4 regions of the Pseudomonas sp. MYb118 genome follow, and region 3 is predicted to be linked to each of the others. Evidence: riboswitches for the same ligand, from Rfam matches in the RefSeq annotation. Region 3 holds a riboswitch; each other region holds the start of a gene.
What was found. A riboswitch is a leader RNA that binds a small molecule or an ion and turns the genes downstream of it on or off. The one in region 3 is predicted to bind cobalamin.
Positions count from the first base shown of each region.

Region 1 (2,889 bases), 480 kb from region 3:
TTCCCGTATGTTGCCGCTCATTGTTCGATACAGCGCTACGGAAAGCCCGCATGACCGCAAAGCCTTCAACCATGACCAAGCAAGTTACCTACCTGGGCCACGAGATTTTTGTCGAGACATTCGGCCCTGTCACTGCACGCCCTCGCGATACCGGCGGCCTGCAAACCCATCACACCACGAAAGTTTCCGTCTGGTTCGACGGTAAAGAACTGGAAGAGGCGCGCGAGACCCCTTCGCTGCTGTTCGTGTCGCGCGAAGACGCGGCTGAGCTGGGCTTCGAAATCGGGCAGATGATCGTCGATCAACGCCGCGAATCCGTTATGTCCAGCCCGATCATATTCAAGATGCCTCGATTGGCGCTCTCGTTACTGCGCGACTGAGAGACCGGACTTCGCTCGGCGACTGCGCTGAGCAGGGTCACTTCGCCTGGCGAGGATCGTCCGCCGCATCAATGTATTTGAGGCCCAACGGTCCGATCCCGTAGACCTGAGTGACATACTCCCCGGACTTCGCCCAATGGAAATGCGGCGTATTGCCCGGCAGCACGACCACACTCCCGGGCCCATACGCCACCAGTTTGTCAGCGTCGAAGGTCGTGCCCTGGCCAATGTAGAACACGCCTGAAATCACTGTGTAGATACGATCTTCAGGATGGGTATGCGGCATCAGCTTCAAGCCGTCCGGCACTTTCACCCGTACCACGTAGGGCCCCGGCTGGCTTGGGTTGCCGACGATCACCGCGAGTTTCGCCGCGCCGGGAAAGGCCGCGAAACCCTGCCATTGCACGTCTTCATTGCGTATCGACGAATATTGTTTGTTGTCCAGCGCGGCGGACCAGGCCGGGGCAGCGAGGGCGGCGCCGGCCGCGATGAGCAATGCGCCGATGGCGCGACGTGAGCCGGAGTTATTCATGTGTGCGTTCCCTGATGACGGTCGCAGGGCACGGCCTGCGAACTGGAACGCGATGATATTTTTCCGCGGGACGCGAATAAATCACGTCCCGGGCACTTCAGTTCTTACACGGCGTAACAGGCTAGCGCGGGTTGAGCCGCAGGATGGAAAAATTCAGCGCGGCCGCCACGCACAGCCACACCAGGTAGGGAAACAGAATCAACCCGGTGATGATGTCCAGGCGCAGCGCCATGACCACCATGGCCGCGACCACCAGCCACAACACCACCAGTATCACCATCCCCGCCAGCACGTGATGGGCGCCGAAGAACACCGGCGTCCACAGCGTATTGAGCGCAATCTGCGCTGCCCACAGCGCCAGCACCGTCTGGCTGCCCGGAATGAGGGTCAGGCGATAGCCCGCCCAGGCCAGCAGCAGGTAGATGAGTGTCCACGCCACGGGAAAGACCCAGTTGGGCGGTGTGAAGCCAGGCTTGACCAGTGAGCGATACCACTCGCCCGGCTTGAACAGCATACCGGTGCTGGCCGCGGCCGCGCAGGCCAGGAGGAAGATGAAGAAGTTCGTGGTCATGGTCGCTTCCTGTCTCGGTTCATTTTCAACTTGGACGTGCCTTGCCCCGTTAAAAGTTCACCCCGCCGAGGGTGAAAAAAACCACGTTCCCCCTTGGCGGCCCGATCGACTACCATACGCCGCCGGTTCCCGAAGGGGACTAACAGGGAATCCGTAGCGCCGCACCTGGCGCCAATCGGAACTGCCCCCGCAACTGTAGGTGCCGAGCCTGCTCCAAGTTGGCCACTGGATCTGATCCGGGAAGGCTGGAGCCTGGCGACGACGCATCAGTCAGGAGACCTGCCGGCCAAGCAAATCACTGACCGGCGGGGTGTCCGGGGAGGACATCTTTGCCGACCGGCCTTGCCCTGCCTTAGCGCAGCGTTCGATGGTGTGTTTCCAGACCCGTACCGCGCCCGTTCAACGTACGGTTCAAATGGAGATTGCCTCATGCTGTTGCCCCGCCTTACCGCGCTGTTCGCCGGCCTGGGTCTGTGTGCCCTGGCGCAAGCCGCCCCTACGCAATACCCGCTGACGATTGACAACTGCGGCACTCCCCTCACGTTCGCGCACGCCCCCACCCGCACCGTGACCATCGGCCAGGCCGGCACCGAGATGCTTTATGGCCTGGGCCTGGGTGACAAAGTGGCGGCCACCTCGCTGTGGTTCAACGACGTGCTGCGGGCGTACAAGGCACAGAACGACAAGGTCGAACGCCTGGCCAATAACGAGCCGAGTTTTGAAGCGGTGATCGGCAAGCGTCCGGAACTGGTGACCGTGGAATTCGAGTGGATGGTCGGCCCGCAAGGCGCCGTGGGCACCCGCGAACAGTTTCATGAACTGAAGATCCCGACCTACCTGCTGCCGTCCGATTGCGAAGGCAAGGACAACCTGGTCGGCGCCGACGGCACCCGCCTGGAGCCATTCCGCATCGACACCCTCTACAAGAGCATCGAGCAACTGGCGCAGATTTTCGACGTGCAGGCACGGGGCGAACAATGGGTTGGCGAGCTCAAGGCCAAGCTGGCCGCTTCGGTGGCCAAGGTGCAGAACAAAGGCGTGAAAAAGGCCAGCGCGCTGGTGTGGTTCTCCAGCACCGACATGAACGTCGACCCGTTCGTGGCCGGGCACAAGGGCATTCCGGACTTCATGCTCAGCACCCTGGGCATTCGCAACGTGGTCGAATCCGACGAAGAATGGCCGACCGTGGGCTGGGAAACCATCGCCAAGGCCAACCCGACGTTCCTGGTGATCGCGCGTATGGACCGCCGCCGTTTCCCCGCCGATGACCATGAGAAGAAACTGGCATTCCTGCGCAGCGACCCGGTCACCCGCAACATGGACGCGGTGAAAAACAACCGCATCATCATCCTCGACGCCATGGCCCTGCAGGCCAGCGCACGGATGTTCGAGGGACTTGAACAAAT
Region 1 covers NZ_JBFRXN010000003.1:1,055,771-1,058,659, forward strand. Annotated here, with positions in the region: gene ABVN20_RS25970 (hypothetical protein) at 51-380, shown strand; gene ABVN20_RS25975 (cupin domain-containing protein) at 418-912, opposite strand; gene ABVN20_RS25980 (TspO/MBR family protein) at 1,034-1,483, opposite strand; cobalamin riboswitch at 1,590-1,785, shown strand; gene ABVN20_RS25985 (ABC transporter substrate-binding protein) at 1,913-2,889, shown strand, end outside.
Region 1: linked by a shared signal. The riboswitch ahead of ABVN20_RS25985 (ABC transporter substrate-binding protein) and the one ahead of cobW (cobalamin biosynthesis protein CobW) in region 3 are both predicted to bind cobalamin.

Region 2 (2,889 bases), on a different contig from region 3:
CTACGATGCCCGCAGCGCTCAGGTCTTCGGTGAAGTCGGTTATGCCATCGAAGCCGGTGGTATCGCCCTGGAACCGTTCGCCGGTCTCTCCTATGTCAACTACGACAGCGACACCGCCAAGGAAAAAGGCGGGGTAGGGCGACTGAAGGCCGATGCCGACCAGGACATCACGTTCTCCACCGTGGGCCTGCGTGCGGGCAAGGTGATCAAGCTCGACAGCGGCGGCGAGTTCACGCCGCGTGCTTCGATAGGCTGGCGCCATGCCTTCGGCGACACCAAACCTGATGCCGACCTGACCTTCATTGACGGCGGCGCCTCGTTCAGCACCCAGGGGGTACCGATTGCCAAGGATGCCGCGGTGGTTGAAGCGGGGGTGGATTTCCGGATCAGCGAAAGCGGGAAGTTGGGGATTGGTTATTCGGGGCAGTTGTCGAGCGAGAGCAAGGACCATGCGATGACGGTGAGTTTCAGTATGGGGTTCTGATTGAGGGGTGAGTTGTTCTTGCGGGCCCCATCGCGAGCAGGCTCGCTCCCACAGTGGATTTGTTGTGTGATTGATATCTTTGAATCAACACAAACCATTGTGGGAGCGAGCCTGCTCGCGATGAGGCCCTGAAGCACAGCACAAAAAAGCGCTCCACCGGCAGAGCTCAACGATCACTCCCGCCCCCGAAGTTTCTTCACCTCCGAAAGCCGAACATCCTCGGAAAACGCTCACCCGTTGAGCGTGATAAATCCCGGTATGCCGCCACACCAGGTAACTGGCAATACAGGCCGCGTGCTCATGCGCCATGTCTGAAATCAAGAACCGCCAGAAAATCCCGGTCGATTCCTTGACCTGATGTCATTTTAATGGTCCCCTGCGCGCCTGTTTCAGGTGTCCCATGCCGCCGTGCATGGGGTGAAACGGGAAGCCGGTTCGTCATTTTTTCGATGATCAGTCCGGCGCTGCCCCCGCAACGGTATGCGAGCGAAGCATTCGACAGACCACTGTGCCTCGGCATGGGAAGGTGAATGGTTCATGACCCTCGCGAGCCCGGAGACCGGCCTGAAGCATCGTTTGGCAAACCCGCGGTGGGCGGGCGCAGGCCGGTTCCGTGGGCGCGCTCGCCTGCGATTCCCTATGCGTTATTCCCTCCGGGATTCATTCATTCCTGCTTCAAGTGGAACGACATGTCCCGTAATTCCCTGATCCATTCCCTGCAAGGCACCTGGCTGCGTGCAAGCCTTGTCCCGTGCGTGTTTCTCTCTGCTCCAACCCTGGCGGCGGACGAAGACAAATCCCTGGCGCTGCCCGCTACCGCGATTACCGGTACCGCCGAGCAAACACCCCCACCGGACCTGTTGACGCCGAGTACCAGTGGCTCGCGCCTCAACCTGACGCCGCTGGAAACCCCGGCCAGCGTGACCAGCATCAGCTCCGAGCAGATCCTCAAGCGCAACAACGCGACCGTGCAGGATGCGGTCACCCGCTCCCCGGGCATCACCAACATCGGCACCCCTGGCAACGGCGGCACGGCGTTGTCGGCGCGGGGTTTCACCGGGCACAGTTCGACCATGCAACTCTATGACGGCACACGCCTGTACGTCGGTGCCGGCACCGTGACGTTCCCGGTGGACACCTGGTCGGTCGAGCGCATCGACATCCTGCGCGGCCCGGCTTCGGTGCTGTACGGCGAGGGCGCGACCGGCGCCGTGGTGAACGTGGTGCCGAAGAAACCGTTCGAGGGCGAAGTGCGTAATCATGTGCGCCTGGGCTACGGTTCCGATGACCGCCGTCAAGCCGCGCTGGACAGCGGCGGCTCGCTGACCGACACCCTGAGTTATCGCCTGAACCTCAATCAACTGGCCAGCAATGGCTGGGTCGATCGCGGCGACTCCGAAAGCATCGCCATCAGTGGTTCGCTGCGCTGGCAGGCCAGCGATGACCTGAGCTTCACCTTCAGCCACGACTACGGCGACCAGGACCCGCAGCAGTATTTCGGTACGCCACTGGTCAATGGCCACTTCAGCGAGCACCTGCGCGATCACAACTACAACGTCGATAACGCCACGGTGCATTACAACGACCAGTCCACGCGCCTGGTGACCGACTGGGTGATCAGCGACAACCTGAGCGCCAGCAACCAGCTGTATTTCCTCAAGACGCAAAGGCGCTGGCGCAATGCCGAAACCTACACCTGGCTGCCAGGTGATCAGGTGCGGCGCAGCAGCTTCATCAGCATCAAGCAGACCCAGGAACAGATCGGCGATCGTCAGTCGTTCACCCTCAAGCATTCGCTGTTCGGCCTGGACAGCCAGACCGTGGTCGGCGCCGATTACAATTCGATCCGCTTCGTGCGCAAACACGATTTCGGCAACGTCTACACCGATACCGTGCCGCTGTCCGGCTCGGGCGGTGGCGAGTACGTCAGCACCGATCCTTACCGCTCCCGCGAAGCCAACCAGGCCAAGCAGTTCTCGCTGTTCGCCGAGAACCGCACGCAGTTGACCGAGCAACTGTCGTTGATTACCGGTGCGCGCCGCGATCAGGTGCACCTCGACCGCGACGACCTGCTGGCCGGTACCCGCAGTGATCGCAGCCTGTCCGGCGACAACTGGCGTGCGGGCCTGGTGTTCGCCCTGACCGAAGACCTGTCGGTGTACGGCCAGTACGCCACCAGTACCGAAGGCGTGAGCAACCTGCTGACTCTCAGCGCGGCGCAGCAACAGTGGGACCTGAGCACGGCCAAGCAGACCGAAGTCGGCATCAAGCAATTGCTGCCGGAAGGCCGTGGCGAATGGACGTTGGCCGCCTATCACATCGTCAAGAAGAAGCTGCTGAGCACCGATCCTCTCAACCCGACCGTGCAACAACAGGTGGGCCAGCAGTCGTCGGACGGCATCGAG
Region 2 covers NZ_JBFRXN010000001.1:988,435-991,323, forward strand. Annotated here, with positions in the region: gene ABVN20_RS04650 (autotransporter-associated beta strand repeat-containing protein) at 1-484, shown strand, start outside; cobalamin riboswitch at 859-1,067, shown strand; gene ABVN20_RS04655 (TonB-dependent receptor) at 1,174-2,889, shown strand, end outside.
Region 2: linked by a shared signal. The riboswitch ahead of ABVN20_RS04655 (TonB-dependent receptor) and the one ahead of cobW (cobalamin biosynthesis protein CobW) in region 3 are both predicted to bind cobalamin.

Region 3 (2,889 bases):
GAGCCGGTCTCGGTCTGGAGCAGCAACCGTGCTCAGGTCACTGAGTTCGGGATCGGGACGGTCATCGCCTGGCACCAGAATCAATTGCACGCCCCGGCGCGACAGCTCGATCATTTGCTCGACGCCATAGCGCCAATAGGCAATGCCACCATGCAACGAGATCAGGATGACCTTGGCATGGCGCAGCACCTCGTCGACATACAGGTCGACCGAGGCGTGATTCTGCACCTGCATCGGGTTGGCCAGGCGCACGCTGGGGTAGTCGTCGGGCAGTTGCTGCGCTGCTTCGGCGAGCAAGGCCAGGCTCGAGTCGCCGCTGCACAGGATCACCAGCTCAGCGGGGGTTTGTCCAAGGTCGGCAATGTTGTCATCCGACACGAAACCGCCGGGCTGGGTCCTGAGCAGGTGCATGGGTTAAACGCTGAGCGCGGCGCGCAGCTGCGCTTCGAGTTTCGCCGCGTCCAGCTCCTGGCCGATCAGCACCAGGCGCGTGGTGCGCGCTTCGTCGCTGTTCCACTTACGGTCGAAGTGCTTGTCGAAACGCGTGCCCACGCCCTGGATCAGCAGGCGCATCGGCTTGTTCGGGATCGCCGCGAAACCCTTGACCCGCAGGATGTCGTGCTGCACCACCAACTGGGTCAGCGCATCGAGCAACAGGCTTTCGTCGGCCTGGGGCAGCTCGATGGAGATGGAGTCGAACGCGTCGTGGTCGTGATCGTCCTCACCTTCGTGGTGGTGATCGTGGTGGCTGTGGCGGCTGTCGATGTGCTCCTCAGAACCGGCGCCCAGGCCGATCAGCACATCCAGCGGCAGACGACCGCTGCTGGCTTCGATGATCTTCACCGCTGGCGGCAGTTCCTCGGCGACTTCCTGGCGCACACGAGCCAGGTCTTCGGCGTTGATCAGGTCAGCCTTGTTGAGGATCACCAGGTCGGCGCTGGCCAGTTGGTCGGCGAACAGTTCGTGCAGCGGCGACTCGTGATCCAGGTTCGGATCGAGCTTGCGCTGGGCGTCCACTTGATCGGGGAATGCGGCAAAGGTGCCGGCGGCCACGGCCGGACTGTCGACTACGGTGATCACCGCATCAACTGTGCAGGCGCTGCGGATTTCCGGCCACTGGAAGGCTTGCACCAGCGGTTTGGGCAAGGCCAGGCCGCTGGTTTCGATGAGGATGTGGTCCAGATCGCCACGGCGCGCTACCAGTTCGCGCATCACCGGGAAGAACTCCTCCTGGACGGTACAGCACAGGCAACCGTTGGCCAGTTCGAACACGCGGCCCACGGCTTCTTCCTCGGTGCAGCCGATGGAGCATTGCTTGAGGATTTCGCCATCAATGCCCAGCTCGCCGAATTCGTTAACGATCACCGCGATGCGCCGGCCTTCGGCGTTGTCGAGCATGTGCCGCAGCAAGGTGGTCTTGCCCGAGCCGAGGAAGCCGGTGACGATGGTGACGGGGAGTTTGGCCAGTGTTTTCATCGGATGCCCTTTGGCAAGGTGGCGGGCATACGGGACGACGAGCGCTGCAATCCAAGTGCGCGCAAGCATTTCGCCACCGGATCACCCCGCCCGGTTGTAGTGAGAATCTGTTTCGAGGCAGGTCTCCTGGCTGACAGTGTGCCGGGCGATGGGCCCGGCATTCGCTGCGCCTTCCCGCGAACCCGTTGTGCAGGGTTTGCAGTGGCGTGGCAGCGAACATCACCGTTCACAGTTGCGGGGGCAGCCGCGGCATCGACCGCGTTCCCTTCTTAGCTTCGCCAATGGCGAAGAACCTCGTGGGGACAAGGCTACGCATCGTGTTGGGGCGGGTCAAATTCTTGTGCTGGCAGGTCGGACGCCATCGCGAGCAAGCTCGCTCCTACAGGGGGAGGTGAACGCAGACCCACTGTAGGAGCGGGCTTGCCCGCGATGGGGTCTACGCGGTCTCGATTGACGGCAAAGCCGCCCCATGCTCTCCTACACACTTTGTTACGGGTGCCCTTCACAGGGTGAAACGGGAAACCGGTGAATCATGTGCTTTACTCAAGGCCATGTCAGTCCGGTGCTGCCCCCGCAACGGTAAGCGAGCGAAGAATCACAGCCACTGTGCCGGCCACCGGCATGGGAAGGCGATTCTTGCAGGTTCGGGCTCTGGTCCAAGCCCCTCGTGAGCCCGGAGACCGGCCCGCAACACAACGTGACGTTACGATCACGAAAACAACAAACCCGCGGTGGGCGGGCGCTGTTCGAACCTCTGCGTGCCCGATACGCAGGGTCCCTGCATGCGCTCCCGTCACCCTGACAGAACAGAGGGAAGCGCCATGTCGATCATCAGCAGCACCGGCCACACATCCGCCAGCACCACCACGACCACCCTGACCCAACGCCTGACCGCCGCCGTCTGCGCGTCGATCCTGGGCGCGTGCCTGGTCTACTTCGCCGGTTTCTCGCACATCGAGGCGGTGCACAACGCTGCCCACGATACCCGTCACAGCGCCGCGTTCCCGTGCCATTGAGACCTGACGACATGATCAAGCGTATCGCGCAAACCGCAGGGTTTTCCGGCCTGCTGGCCGCCCTGCTGCTGACCCTGCTGCAAAGCTTTTGGGTTTCGCCGCTGATTCTGCAGGCCGAGACCTACGAAAAATCCGAACCTGCCGCCGTCGAAGTCCACGAACACGCCGCCGGCACCGCCGCCCACAGCCACGATGCCGAAGCCTGGGAGCCCGAAGACGGCTGGCAGCGCGTGCTGTCCACCACCGGTGGCAATCTGGTGGTTGCAGTCGGTTTCGCCCTGATGCTCGCGGGCCTCTACACCCTGCGCGCACCGACCAAGACTTCCCAGGGCCTGCTCTGGGGCCTGGCCGGTTATGCCACCTTCGTCCTCGCCCCGACCCTCGGTTTGCCGCCGGA
Region 3 covers NZ_JBFRXN010000003.1:573,513-576,401, reverse strand. Annotated here, with positions in the region: gene cobN (cobaltochelatase subunit CobN) at 1-411, opposite strand, end outside; gene cobW (cobalamin biosynthesis protein CobW) at 415-1,476, opposite strand; cobalamin riboswitch at 1,575-1,788, opposite strand; cobalamin riboswitch at 1,953-2,180, shown strand; gene ABVN20_RS24050 (CbtB-domain containing protein) at 2,298-2,492, shown strand; gene ABVN20_RS24045 (CbtA family protein) at 2,504-2,889, shown strand, end outside.

Region 4 (2,889 bases), on a different contig from region 3:
TTCGGGCTCAGGCCACGGGCAATCGGGGTCAGTTCGGTGGTGGTCAGCGAATGGTGATAGGTGTGCCCACGCAGTGAGCCTTCCGGCAATTCAACCGCCTGCAACGCCAGCGCCGCCAGGCGTTTTTGCATCACCGCATCCCCCGCCAGCAGCCCCACCAGGTCGGCGCGAGTGCCCTCGACGTCGGTCAGCGAATCGAGCAGGTAGAGCATGCCGCCGCACTCGGCCAGCAAGGGTTTGCCGGCGGCATGGTGAGCACGGATCGCTTCGAGCATCGACGTGTTCTGCGCCAGCGCCACGTGATGCAGTTCCGGGTAACCGCCCGGCAGATACAGGCTGTCGGCTGGCGGCAGTTGCGAATCGCGAATCGGCGAGAAGAATGCCAGCTCGGCGCCCATCGCCCGCAACAGGTCGAGGCTGGCGCCATAGGTGAACGCGAAGGCTTCGTCGCGCGCCACGGCAATACGTACGCCGCTCAGCAAAGGCTCGACGGCAATCACCTCGGGTGCAGCAAATGTCACGGCCGGTGGCAGCGCGACTTCGCAACTGCTGGCCAGGGCATCGGCCGCGGCATCGAGACGCAGGTCCAGATCGTTCAATTCGCTGGCCTGGACCAGGCCCAGGTGGCGGCTCGGCAACTCGATCGCGGTTTCCCGGGACAACGCGCCATACCAGCGCAAACCTTCGGTCAGGCTGCCTTCGAGCAATTGGGCATGGCGCAGGGTGCCGACACGGTTGGCCAGGACACCGGCGAACGGCAAGTCCGGTTGGTAACGGGCCAGACCCAGCGCCAGGGCACCAAAAGTCTGCGCCATGGCCGTGCCGTCAATCACCCCGAGCACCGGCACACCGAAGTGCCGCGCCAGGTCAGCGCTGGACGGTGTGCCGTCGAACAGGCCCATGACCCCTTCGATGAGAATCAGGTCCGCTTCGGCAGCGGCTTCCCACAACAGGCGTCGACTTTCCTGCTCGCCGACCATCCACATGTCCAACTGATACACCGGCGCGCCGCTGGCGCGCTCGAGGATCATCGGATCGAGAAAATCAGGACCGCACTTGAAGACGCGCACCTTGCGCCCCTGGTTGCGGTGCAACCTGGCCAGGGCGGCGGTGACGGTGGTCTTGCCCTGACCGGAGGCCGGCGCGGCAATCAATACCGCCGGGCAATGACGTGGCTCACTCACAGTTCGACGCCCTTCTGCGCTTTGATACCGGCCTGGAAGGCGTGCTTGACCATGCCCATTTCGGTAACGGTGTCGGCCAGCTCGATCATTTCCGGCTTGGCGCCACGGCCGGTCACCACCACGTGCTGCATCGGCGGGCGCGCCTGCAAATCGCTGAGCACTTGATCGAGGTCGAGGTAGCCGTGCTTGAGGGCGATGTTCAACTCGTCCAGCACCACCAGACCGATCGAAGGATCGCTGAGCAGTTCACGGGACACCGCCCATGCCGCTTCGGCAGCCGCGATGTCGCGCTGGCGGTCCTGGGTTTCCCAGGTGAAGCCCTCGCCCATCACGTGGAAACGCACCTGCTCCGGGAAACGGCGGAAGAACAATTCTTCACCGGTGCTGTTGCGCCCCTTGATGAACTGCACCACGCCGCACTGCATGCCGTGGCCCATGGAGCGGGCAAGCATGCCGAAAGCCGAGCTGCTTTTGCCTTTGCCATTGCCGGTCAGCACCAGCAGCAGGCCGCATTCGTTGGGCGAGTTGGCGATGCGTTCGTCGATCACGGCCTTTTTGCGCTGCATGCGCGCTAGATGGCGGTCGTCACGATCAGGGGAATCAGTCATGGGGGAGCTCTCCGTTGAAGCTGAAAAACGGCGGGCAGGCACAAGAATAGAAGGCAGGAAGCCCGGCATCGCCCACCGTGATGCCGCTGGATTGAATCAGGCCGGTCTCCGGGCTCATGAGCGGCCTCACGCCTGGCTGCGCACCTTCCCATGTCGGTTGCGACACAGTGGCTCAAAACACAGCTTTCACTCATTTACCGTTGCGGGGGCAGCGCCGGGATCGTGCACGCACTCACCGGCTTCCCTGTTTCACTCTGTCGACCGCGGTCACAGAGCACCTGAAACAAGCCGCGAAGGTTAGAGGGTTGGGGGTGGAGCGTCAATTAAAGCCGGGGGCGCCAACAGACGAATCACTGCCGTCGATCAATAAAATGACGCCAATCTTGTGCCACACTTTCAACAGTGATATCAAAGAGCCATAAACCCAACATCACAAGAACAAGGGTGAGTCCCATGCAAGGCATGAACATCAGCAATCCGCGACTGGAATTCCTGCGCCCGCTGCTGGAACGCTGGTTTGACTGTATCGACCGCTACAACGCCGTGCGTGGCGATAACGACACGCCTTACTGGCACGACGAAAAAGCCAACCTGGGCCTGCTCGCGGCCGCCGCCTGGATGGCCGAGATGGTCACCCTGCAAGACACCCAGACCCGCAAGCAAATCGAAGAAGGCGAACGCAACGCGCGCGCCGACCTGTTCATCGCCTCCAGCGAAACACGCGTCTACCTGCAAGCGACCCAGCGCTGGCCGCGGGTCAACAGCCTGAACCTGACCCAGGCGCTGGCGGAGATCACCAGCGATGCCAAGCGCATCAGCTACACCAGCGACCTGAAACTGGGCTGCCTGTTCGTCGCACCGCAAAAGGCCCAGCACGGCGCCACGCCGGAAGAGTTGCAGGACATGGTCGATGACCTGCAAAAGGAACACTCCTGTGCCGTGGCCTGGTACTTCCCCTACGCCTACCGCAAGTTGCGCAACGAAGCCGGCAACTACCATCCCGGCATCGCCGTGCTGTTCAAGGAAGCCCGCGGCTGACCGGTTGAACCATCGCGGGCTTGCGCTTCTCTACTGATCAGGTGCCTTCACAGGAAGAT
Region 4 covers NZ_JBFRXN010000001.1:98,972-101,860, reverse strand. Annotated here, with positions in the region: gene ABVN20_RS00510 (cobyrinate a,c-diamide synthase) at 1-1,184, opposite strand, end outside; gene cobO (cob(I)yrinic acid a,c-diamide adenosyltransferase) at 1,181-1,792, opposite strand; cobalamin riboswitch at 1,874-2,089, opposite strand; gene ABVN20_RS00500 (hypothetical protein) at 2,246-2,830, shown strand.
Region 4: linked by a shared signal. The riboswitch ahead of cobO (cob(I)yrinic acid a,c-diamide adenosyltransferase) and the one ahead of cobW (cobalamin biosynthesis protein CobW) in region 3 are both predicted to bind cobalamin.